DNA from 2 places in the Erwinia psychrophila genome. Region 1 is predicted to be linked to the other one. Evidence: predicted binding sites of a transcription regulator. Region 1 holds the regulator's gene; the other holds the start of a gene.

Region 1 (4,182 bases):
GCCGTTAAGCGAAAGCAGCTGGAGCGAGTAAACGGCCGTAACCGTAAAACCGATCGTCGCCAGACCATAGTACTTACGGATAAACAGGTAGCTCACCAGGGTAATAATCAGCATCACCAGCAGCACTATCGGCTCCGGCACCTGAAGACGTAGCGTCAGTGCGGCGACGATCAGTCCCGCAAGCGTGCCCAGCGCACGGTGCTGGATGCGGACGCGTGTCGCGCTGTAACCGTTCTGACTGACAAACATGATCGTCATCAGTATCCAGTAAGGTTTTGGCAGATGAAAAAAGAGGGCCAGCGAGCTGGCGAACGTGAGCATGACGGCAAAACGCCCGGCGGTACGAAGCGCCGCCGAGCGCAGCGAGAGGTAGCTTTTAATGGCGGGCAGCAGCGGCAGGCGGCGCTGGCGGTCGGCCATCAGGTCCCGTTTATAAAGGGGGCGCTGGTGGCGCAGCAGGCGGCTTATCCGGCTGAAATGATAGGAGCAGAAATGGCCAACGGGATTATCAGGATGCTGTCTGGCGATCTTTTCCAGCGCGTGCAGCTGCTTGTCCATTGAAAAGCGCCCGGGCAGCTTATGATAGAGGATGTCATCGGCAAGTTCGCGTAGCCGGGCCGCAATCGTCCGGGCGTTCCAGCGGATCACCGCCTCAGCGTGGCTCTGTTCAACCAGCTTCTGCACTTCTTCAGGCTGGTGCAGGCTGACCGCAATGTGCTCCTGTAAATCGAGAGCGACCTGAAATGCGCGGGTCAGGCGCTGATGATGATTATCCCGGCCGGCGGCCAGCATATGCATCTGCTGGTAGCAGGTGGTGATCAGATCGACCGCTTTTTGCTGGCGTGCCAGCAGGGGCGGGAGCGCTTTTTCAGGATCGGTCAGCTGCGTCAGCATGCTGTATTTTGCTTCGCAGTAGTCAGCGAGTTCGCGATAAAGCAGGCTGAGCGTCTCACGCATTGGCTGCTCTTTCCACAGCCAGAGCCAGAACCAGTTAAATACGCCGTACCAGATGGTGCCCAGAATATAGAGCATCGGTGGCACCCAGATCGCCATCCGCCCGGCCAGGCTGAGCGTAAAAATGGCGGCGATCAGTGACGCCGGCAGCAGCCTGCCGTGCAGCGGGCTGATCTCTCCGGTAACCCCTAGCAGCAGGGCCATCACAAAAAGCGTGGCCGGTAAGGGAACCTGGTGATTGCCAAGATACTGGATAAGGAAGCTGCTGAAGGCAAACAGGGTGCCGCCAACGATCAGGCGTTTGAAAAAACGTTTATGGGGCGTATCGAGACCGGCGATATTGCAACAGGCAGGCACTAACGAAAAGAGCAGTCCTTTTTGCAAATCACCCAATAGCCATCCGATAGCGACCGGGAGACAAAGCACCAGCGTTTGACGCAGTGCATAGTTAACTTCGGGGTGATAGATCAGTCGGCGCCACATCCTTCCGTACCAGTGAGAAAGGCGCAACGGCGAAGTTGCGCCATGGATTGGGGCTGGTTAACGGGTACCGTAGACGACGATGGTCTTGCCGTGTGCGGAGATCAGGTTCTGATCTTCCAGCATTTTCAGGATCCGGCCAACCGTTTCGCGTGAGCAGCCAACAATCTGACCAATCTCCTGACGGGTGATTTTGATTTGCATTCCGTCTGGGTGGGTCATCGCATCCGGCTGCTTGGCCAGATTCAGAAGGGTTTGCGCGATGCGACCTGTCACATCGAGGAAAGCTAAATTGCCCACTTTCTCGGAGGTGACCTGGAGGCGACGTGCCATCTGTGAAGAGAGACGCATCAGGATGTCAGGGTTAACCTGAATCAGCTGACGAAACTTTTTATAAGAAATTTCAGCCACTTCGCAGGCGGATTTAGCGCGTACCCACGCGCTGCGCTCCTGACCTTCTTCAAACAGGCCAAGCTCACCAATAAAATCACCCTGGTTGAGGTAAGAGAGGATCATCTCTTTGCCTTCTTCATCCTTAATCAGCACCGCTACCGCGCCCTTGACGATATAGTAGAGGGTTTCCGCTTTTTCACCCTGGTGAATCAGCGTGCTTTTGGATGGATACTTATGAATATGGCAATGTGACAGGAACCATTCAAGTGTCGGGTCTGTTTGCGGTTTGCCGAGAACCATTCGCTGTTATCCTCTGTTGTCATCGTGCCTAAACACAGGGGGCAGAGTTCCCTGTCAGGCGTTGAAAAAGTCAAGCGTTCCCTTTCAGGGAATTTATCCTGACCCCGGTTCAGGGCCTGGCTCGTTATGGTGTTCCGTTTCGCCACGTATGTAGAGTACTGGCGAAGATATTACAGCTTTGTTTGTAACACAGCTTTGAATGAGTGTCTTCTGTTGTCTCGCTTCAGCATAGCGGGAAATCTGCGGCGTTGCCGTTTTTGTCGCTAAAGCGTAATCTGACGTTAACTGAATGAATTAGAGGAGTTTGTTATGGAAGCTCGTGTTAAATGGGTAGAGGGGCTGACCTTTTTGGGAGAATCCTCATCGGGCCATCAGGTGCTGATGGATGGCAATGCGGGCGATAAAGCCCCCAGCCCGATGGAAATGGTGCTGATGGCGGCCGGTAGCTGTAGCGCCATTGACGTGGTCTCTATTCTGCAAAAAGGGCGCCATGAGGTCACGGACTGTGAGGTTAAGCTCACCTCTGAACGCCGCGAAGAGGCCCCGCGTCTCTTTACCCATATCAATCTGCATTTTATCGTAACCGGTAAGGCGCTGGGCGACAAAGCAGTCTCCCGCGCGGTGGATCTCTCTGCCGAGAAGTACTGCTCTGTAGCGCTGATGCTGGGCAAAGGCGTGGAGATTACCCACAGCTATGAAGTTATCGCAGTATAGTCAGCCCCCGGCCCCGTGCGCGGGGCTTACTCAATCTTTTTCCCTTCTATCAGCCGTTTGACCAGCGGTCCCATAATCAGCTCCATCGCTAAGCCCATTTTCCCGCCGGGCACCACCAGCGTATTGATATGGGAGATAAACGAGCCCTGTAGCATCGACAGCAGGTAGGGGAAGTCGATATCTTCCAGCGCCTGGAAATGGATCACCACAAAGCTTTCATCCAGCGAAGGGATAGCCCGGGCCGCAAAGGGATTCGAGGTATCAACAGTAGGGACGCGCTGGAAATTAATATGGGTACGTGAGAACTGCGGCGTAATGAAGTTAATGTAGTCCTCCATCGATCGCACAACCGAGTCCATAACGGCTTCCCGCGAGTGCCCCCGTTCGCTGGTATCCCGGACCAGCTTCTGGATCCACTCCAGGTTAACGATGGGGACCACGCCCACCAGCAAATCCACATGCTGCGAGACGTTGTTATGCGGCGTAACCACGCCACCATGCAGACCCTCATAGAAGAGCACGTCCGTCGGCTCCGGCAGCGGCTGCCAGGGCGTAAAGGTTCCCGGCACCTGATTCCATGGCACGGCTTCATCATAGGTGTGCAGATATTTTCGTGACTGGCCGCTGCCGTTAAGGCCATATTCCACAAAGGTGTTTTCCAGCAGCGCGAAGTCATTTGCATCGGGGCCGAAATAGCTGATATGGCGACCCATATCGCGCGCTTTACGGATCGCCATATCCATCTCGGGGCGCGTAAATCGGTGAAAACTGTCCCCTTCCAGTTCGGCTGCGTGCAGTCCAAGCTGCTGAAATATTTTTCTGAAAGCGGTACTGGTTGTTGTGGTCCCCGCACCGCTTGAACCGGTAACGGCAATCACCGGATGTTTAGCTGACATGGCAGATAACTCCCTGAGAAAAGTCGCTTCGCATTGTTACCATGTTTCAGGCGTGGATGTCATCTCTGCCGCCTTCTGATGCTTAAAAAGCAACGCTCCGCCGCAATTTTGCTGCTTCAATCAGGACGTAAAAACGCGCAGACTGAAAAAAACTGTGCAGGAGAGTACGCTTTATGAATATGCCTTCTTCTCGCTGGTGGTGGGATCTCTCTACCCGTGAGTTCAGCGAGCTGGAAATGGACAAGGTTATCGCCATATTGCCGATTGGGGCCGTAGAGCAGCATGGCCCTCATCTGCCTGTCAGGGTGGATGCGGCGATCAATGCTGGCATCATCGCCCGTGCGGTGGAGATGATGCCTGAAAATCTGCCGGTCCTGATCCTTCCGGCTCTGCCCATCGGTAAGTCAGACGAGCACCTTAACTTCCCGGGCACCTTAACACTTCC
Region 2 (4,182 bases), on a different contig from region 1:
CTCCTCCCAACAGAGCGAGAATTCATGAGTCTGAATCTGGTAAGTGAGCAGTTACTGACTGCTAATAATATTCGTCAGCAGGATCTTTTCTCCCTGCTTGGTCAGCTGTCCGAACGTAAGCTGGATTATGCCGATCTCTATTTTCAGTCCAGCTTCCACGAATCCTGGGTGCTGGAAGACCGGATTATTAAAGATGGCTCCTGGAATATCGATCAGGGCGTGGGCGTGCGCGCCGTCAGCGGCGAAAAAACCGGATTTGCCTACGCCGACCAGATTACCCTTAACGCCCTGACCCAGAGCGCTACCGCAGCCCGAAGCATCGTGCGCGAACAGGGGAACGGCCACGCCCATACCCTGGGCGCGGTGGATCACCGTTCCCTTTATCCGGCGCTTGATCCGCTGCAAAGCCTGACGCGTGAAGAGAAGATTGCCCTGCTGCATCGCGTGGACAGCGCGGCGCGGGCCGCTGACAAACGGGTGCAGGAAGTCAGCGCCAGCCTGAGCGGCGTCTATGAATTGATCCTGGTGGCGGCGACCGACGGCACGCTGGCAACCGATGTCCGCCCGCTGGTGCGTCTTTCCGTCAGCGTGCAGGTTGAAGAGAACGGTAAGCGTGAGCGGGGTGCCAGCGGCGGCGGCGGCCGTTTCGGCTACGAATTCTTCCTGGCTGATGAGTCGGGCGAGATGCGTGCGGAAGCCTGGGCGCGTGAAGCTGTGCGCATGGCGCTGGTCAACCTCAGCGCCGTTGCTGCACCGGCCGGAACGCTTCCGGTGGTTCTGGGCGCGGGCTGGCCAGGCGTGCTGCTGCATGAAGCGGTTGGGCACGGCCTGGAGGGCGATTTTAACCGTCGCGGCACCTCCGTTTTCAGTGGACAGATGGGACAGCTGGTCGCTTCGGAACTCTGTACCGTGGTGGACGATGGTACGCTGGAAGGGCTGCGTGGCTCGCTGGCAGTGGATGATGAAGGCGTGCCGGGTCAGTACAACGTGCTGATTGAAAAGGGTGTTCTGAAGGGATACATGCAGGACAAGCTGAATGCCCGTCTGATGGGCGTTAAGCCCACCGGTAACGGACGCCGTGAATCCTACGCGCACCTGCCGATGCCGCGCATGACAAACACCTATATGCTCGGCGGCCAGTCAACGCCACAGGATATTATTGAAAGCGTTGAGTATGGTCTTTATGCGCCGAACTTCGGCGGTGGCCAGGTGGACATTACCTCAGGGAAATTTGTTTTCTCAACGTCAGAAGCCTATCTGATCGAGAATGGCAAAGTCACCAAACCGGTAAAAGGCGCTACGCTGATTGGCTCCGGTATTGAGGCGATGCAGCAGATCTCAATGGTGGGTAACGACCTGGCGCTGGATAAAGGCGTCGGCGTCTGCGGCAAAGAGGGACAGAGCCTGCCGGTTGGCGTGGGACAGCCGACGCTGAAGCTGGATAAACTGACCGTTGGTGGCACTGCCTGATTGTACCGGATTTTCTTTCCCTCACTGGCGGTGCAATCTGCCGGTGAGGGGAAGGGCAAAACCGTTCCCACCTCTGACTCCCGTCTTAAATAGCCGCCGCTACTCCCGGCGAAATTCCTTATAGATTTCCCCCACCCGGTCAAAATAGTCCGTCAGGTAGTTAAGACAGACCTGCACTTTCAGCGGCAGCTTATCTTTCTGGGTGTAAACCGCATAGACCGGGCGCGGATCGGACTGATAGCGGGTAAACAGGATCTCTACCTGGCCTGCGTTAATTTCATCAATGACCCACATCAGCGGCAGGTAAGCGATGCCGGTGCCGGCCACCAGCCAGCGAATCAGCGTCTGCGAATCGTTGGTGGCGAAGCGCCCCTGCGGCGAGAGCCGGGTAGAGATGCCTTCCGGCGCGGTCAGTTCAAAATCGTTATCGGGTCTGACGCTGTACTGCAGCCAGCAAAATTTACTGATATCTGACGGCTTTTCTGGCGTACCCTGCTGTGCCAGATAGCTTTTCGCCGCGCAGACGACCATCGGCATCGAGCCGAGCCGGCGGGAAAAGAGGCTGGAGTCCTGCAATGCCCCGACCCGAATCACCAGATCCAGCCCGTCGGCGATCAAATCCGGCGCCGGGCTGCCGGTGACCAGGTTTACCGTCAGACCCGGATACTCTTTCAGCATTTCCGCGGTCATTGTCGCCAGAACATTCTGCGCCATCGTTGAAGAGCTGCCGATACGCAGCGTGCCAACCGGCGTATTGTTAAATGCATAGAGCTGTTCATGAACCTGCTGCGCCTCCGCCATCATCCGGCGGCAGCCCTGAAAATAAATTTTTCCTGCTTCGGTCAGGCCAATACTGCGCGTGCTGCGGTTAAGCAGTTTCACCTGGAGTTCATCTTCAAGCCTGGCCACCGTCTGGCTGACGGCAGAAACGCTCATCCCCATCCGGTGGGCCGCTGCGGTAAATGAACCCAGTTCCACCACCCGGGCGAAGACGGACATGCCTTTAAGTCTTTCCATTATTAAGCCTGGCTTAAAAGTGATTTAGATCACGTTTGGGTGTAAAGATATAGTCAACCACGTTACTATAGCACTGCCGGGTTACCTTTCCGTAACTCACTCGCCTGAGAGTCCGTGCCTGAATACGCTATTATTCACTGTAGGCCGCGAACGATCGTCTGACTGCTCCAGGCGTCAACCTGTCATCATCAGCCCATAAAACAGCCATCGCCTGAGCAGGATGGCGGCTTTTTGGTGGCAAAAGGTGAGCCCGGTAAGACTGACAAGGATAAGAGATGAGTGTGCTTCCGGTTATCGTAATATTTGGGCTTTCTTTTCCGCCCATCTTCTTTGAAATTATTGTGTCATTGATGCTGTTCTGGCTGGTGCGCAGGCTGATTACGCCTACCGGAATCTATGACCTGGTCTGGCATCCTGCCCTTTTTAATACAGCACTGTACTGCTGCCTGTTCTATCTGGTTTCCCGATTGTTTGTCTGAGGTCATAGTGAAAGCGCTAACTAGAAAAATTTCCCGGTACGCCATCACCCTTATTCTGGTGATGGTCGCCGTCATCGTTATTTTCCGCGTCTGGGTGTTTTATACCGAATCGCCCTGGACGCGTGACGCTAAATTTACGGCTGATATTGTGGCGATCTCGCCGGATGTCAGCGGGCTGATTACCGATGTACGCGTGCACGATAATCAACTGGTAAAAAAAGATCAGGTGCTGTTTGTGGTCGATCAGCCCCGTTATCGCCAGGCGCTGGCGCAGGCGGAAGCTGACGTAGCCTATTATCAGGCGCTGGTGAGCGAAAAACGCCGTGAAGCCTCACGTCGTAACCGGCTGGGGGCGTCCGTCATGTCCCGCGAAGCCGTCGACCAGGCGAACAATGATTACCAGACTTCGCAGCATCAGCTGGCGAAGGCTGTGGCCACGCGCGATACCGCAAAACTGGATCTGGAGCGTACCGAGGTCAAAGCGCCTGCTGACGGCTGGGTAACCAACCTTAACGTCTACCGGGGAGAGTTTATTACCCGCGGTGCGACCGCCGTGGCGCTGGTGCAACAGCACACCTTCTATGTGCTGGCCTATATGGAAGAAACCAAACTTGATGGCATACGCCCGGGTTACCGTGCAGAAATCACGCCGTTGGGTAGCAATCGCGTACTGTATGGCACCGTCGACAGCATTGCGGCGGGCATTACCAACAGCAGTAGCAGCATTGACAGCAAAGGTATGGCAACCATCGATTCCAACCTTGAGTGGGTCCGCCTGGCGCAGCGTGTTCCCGTGCGTATCCGCCTCGATAACCAGCAGGGGAATCTCTATCCTTCCGGCACCACCGCCACGGTAGTGGTGACGGGTGAGAAGGATCGTCAGGTTAACGACATGTCGCCGATGATGAAGCTGATGCATCGCCTGCGTGAGTTCGGCTAAGCAGGAGCGCGTTATGCAGTGGTATCTTCTGCGGTTTCCGATCAAGCTCACCTTTGCGATTTTGCTGGCGCTGCTGATTGGCTTTCACTTCAATCTGGAGACGCCCCGCTGGGCGGTTATGACCGCCGCTATCGTGGCCGGCGGCACGGCGTTTGCGGCGGGTGGCGATCCCTTCTCCGGGGCGCTGCGTCACCGCGGTATGCTGCGTATTATCGGCACCTTTATCGGCTGTATCGCCGCGCTGGTTATTATTATCGCCACCATTCGTGCGCCGGT

The links. Region 1 encodes CRP, which controls carbon source genes, mostly activating them, when cyclic AMP is high. Its sites were predicted from a motif close to ATGTGANNNNNNTCACAT; they were not measured.
Region 2: the regulator CRP is predicted to act here: its motif matches at 2,505-2,522, upstream of aaeR (HTH-type transcriptional activator AaeR).

What each region holds. Positions count from the first base shown of each region.
Region 1 is NZ_JBCHVB010000004.1:59,067-63,248, reverse strand. Features, by position in the region: gene AAH446_RS11440 (YccS/YhfK family putative transporter) at 1-1,437, opposite strand, end outside; gene crp (cAMP-activated global transcriptional regulator CRP) at 1,495-2,127, opposite strand; gene AAH446_RS11430 (OsmC family protein) at 2,437-2,841, shown strand; gene AAH446_RS11425 (phosphoribulokinase) at 2,868-3,737, opposite strand; gene AAH446_RS11420 (creatininase family protein) at 3,911-4,182, shown strand, end outside.
Region 2 is NZ_JBCHVB010000005.1:273,632-277,813, reverse strand. Features, by position in the region: gene tldD (metalloprotease TldD) at 25-1,470, shown strand; gene aaeR (HTH-type transcriptional activator AaeR) at 1,570-2,487, opposite strand; gene aaeX (p-hydroxybenzoic acid efflux pump operon protein AaeX) at 2,763-2,966, shown strand; gene aaeA (p-hydroxybenzoic acid efflux pump subunit AaeA) at 2,974-3,906, shown strand; gene aaeB (p-hydroxybenzoic acid efflux pump subunit AaeB) at 3,920-4,182, shown strand, end outside.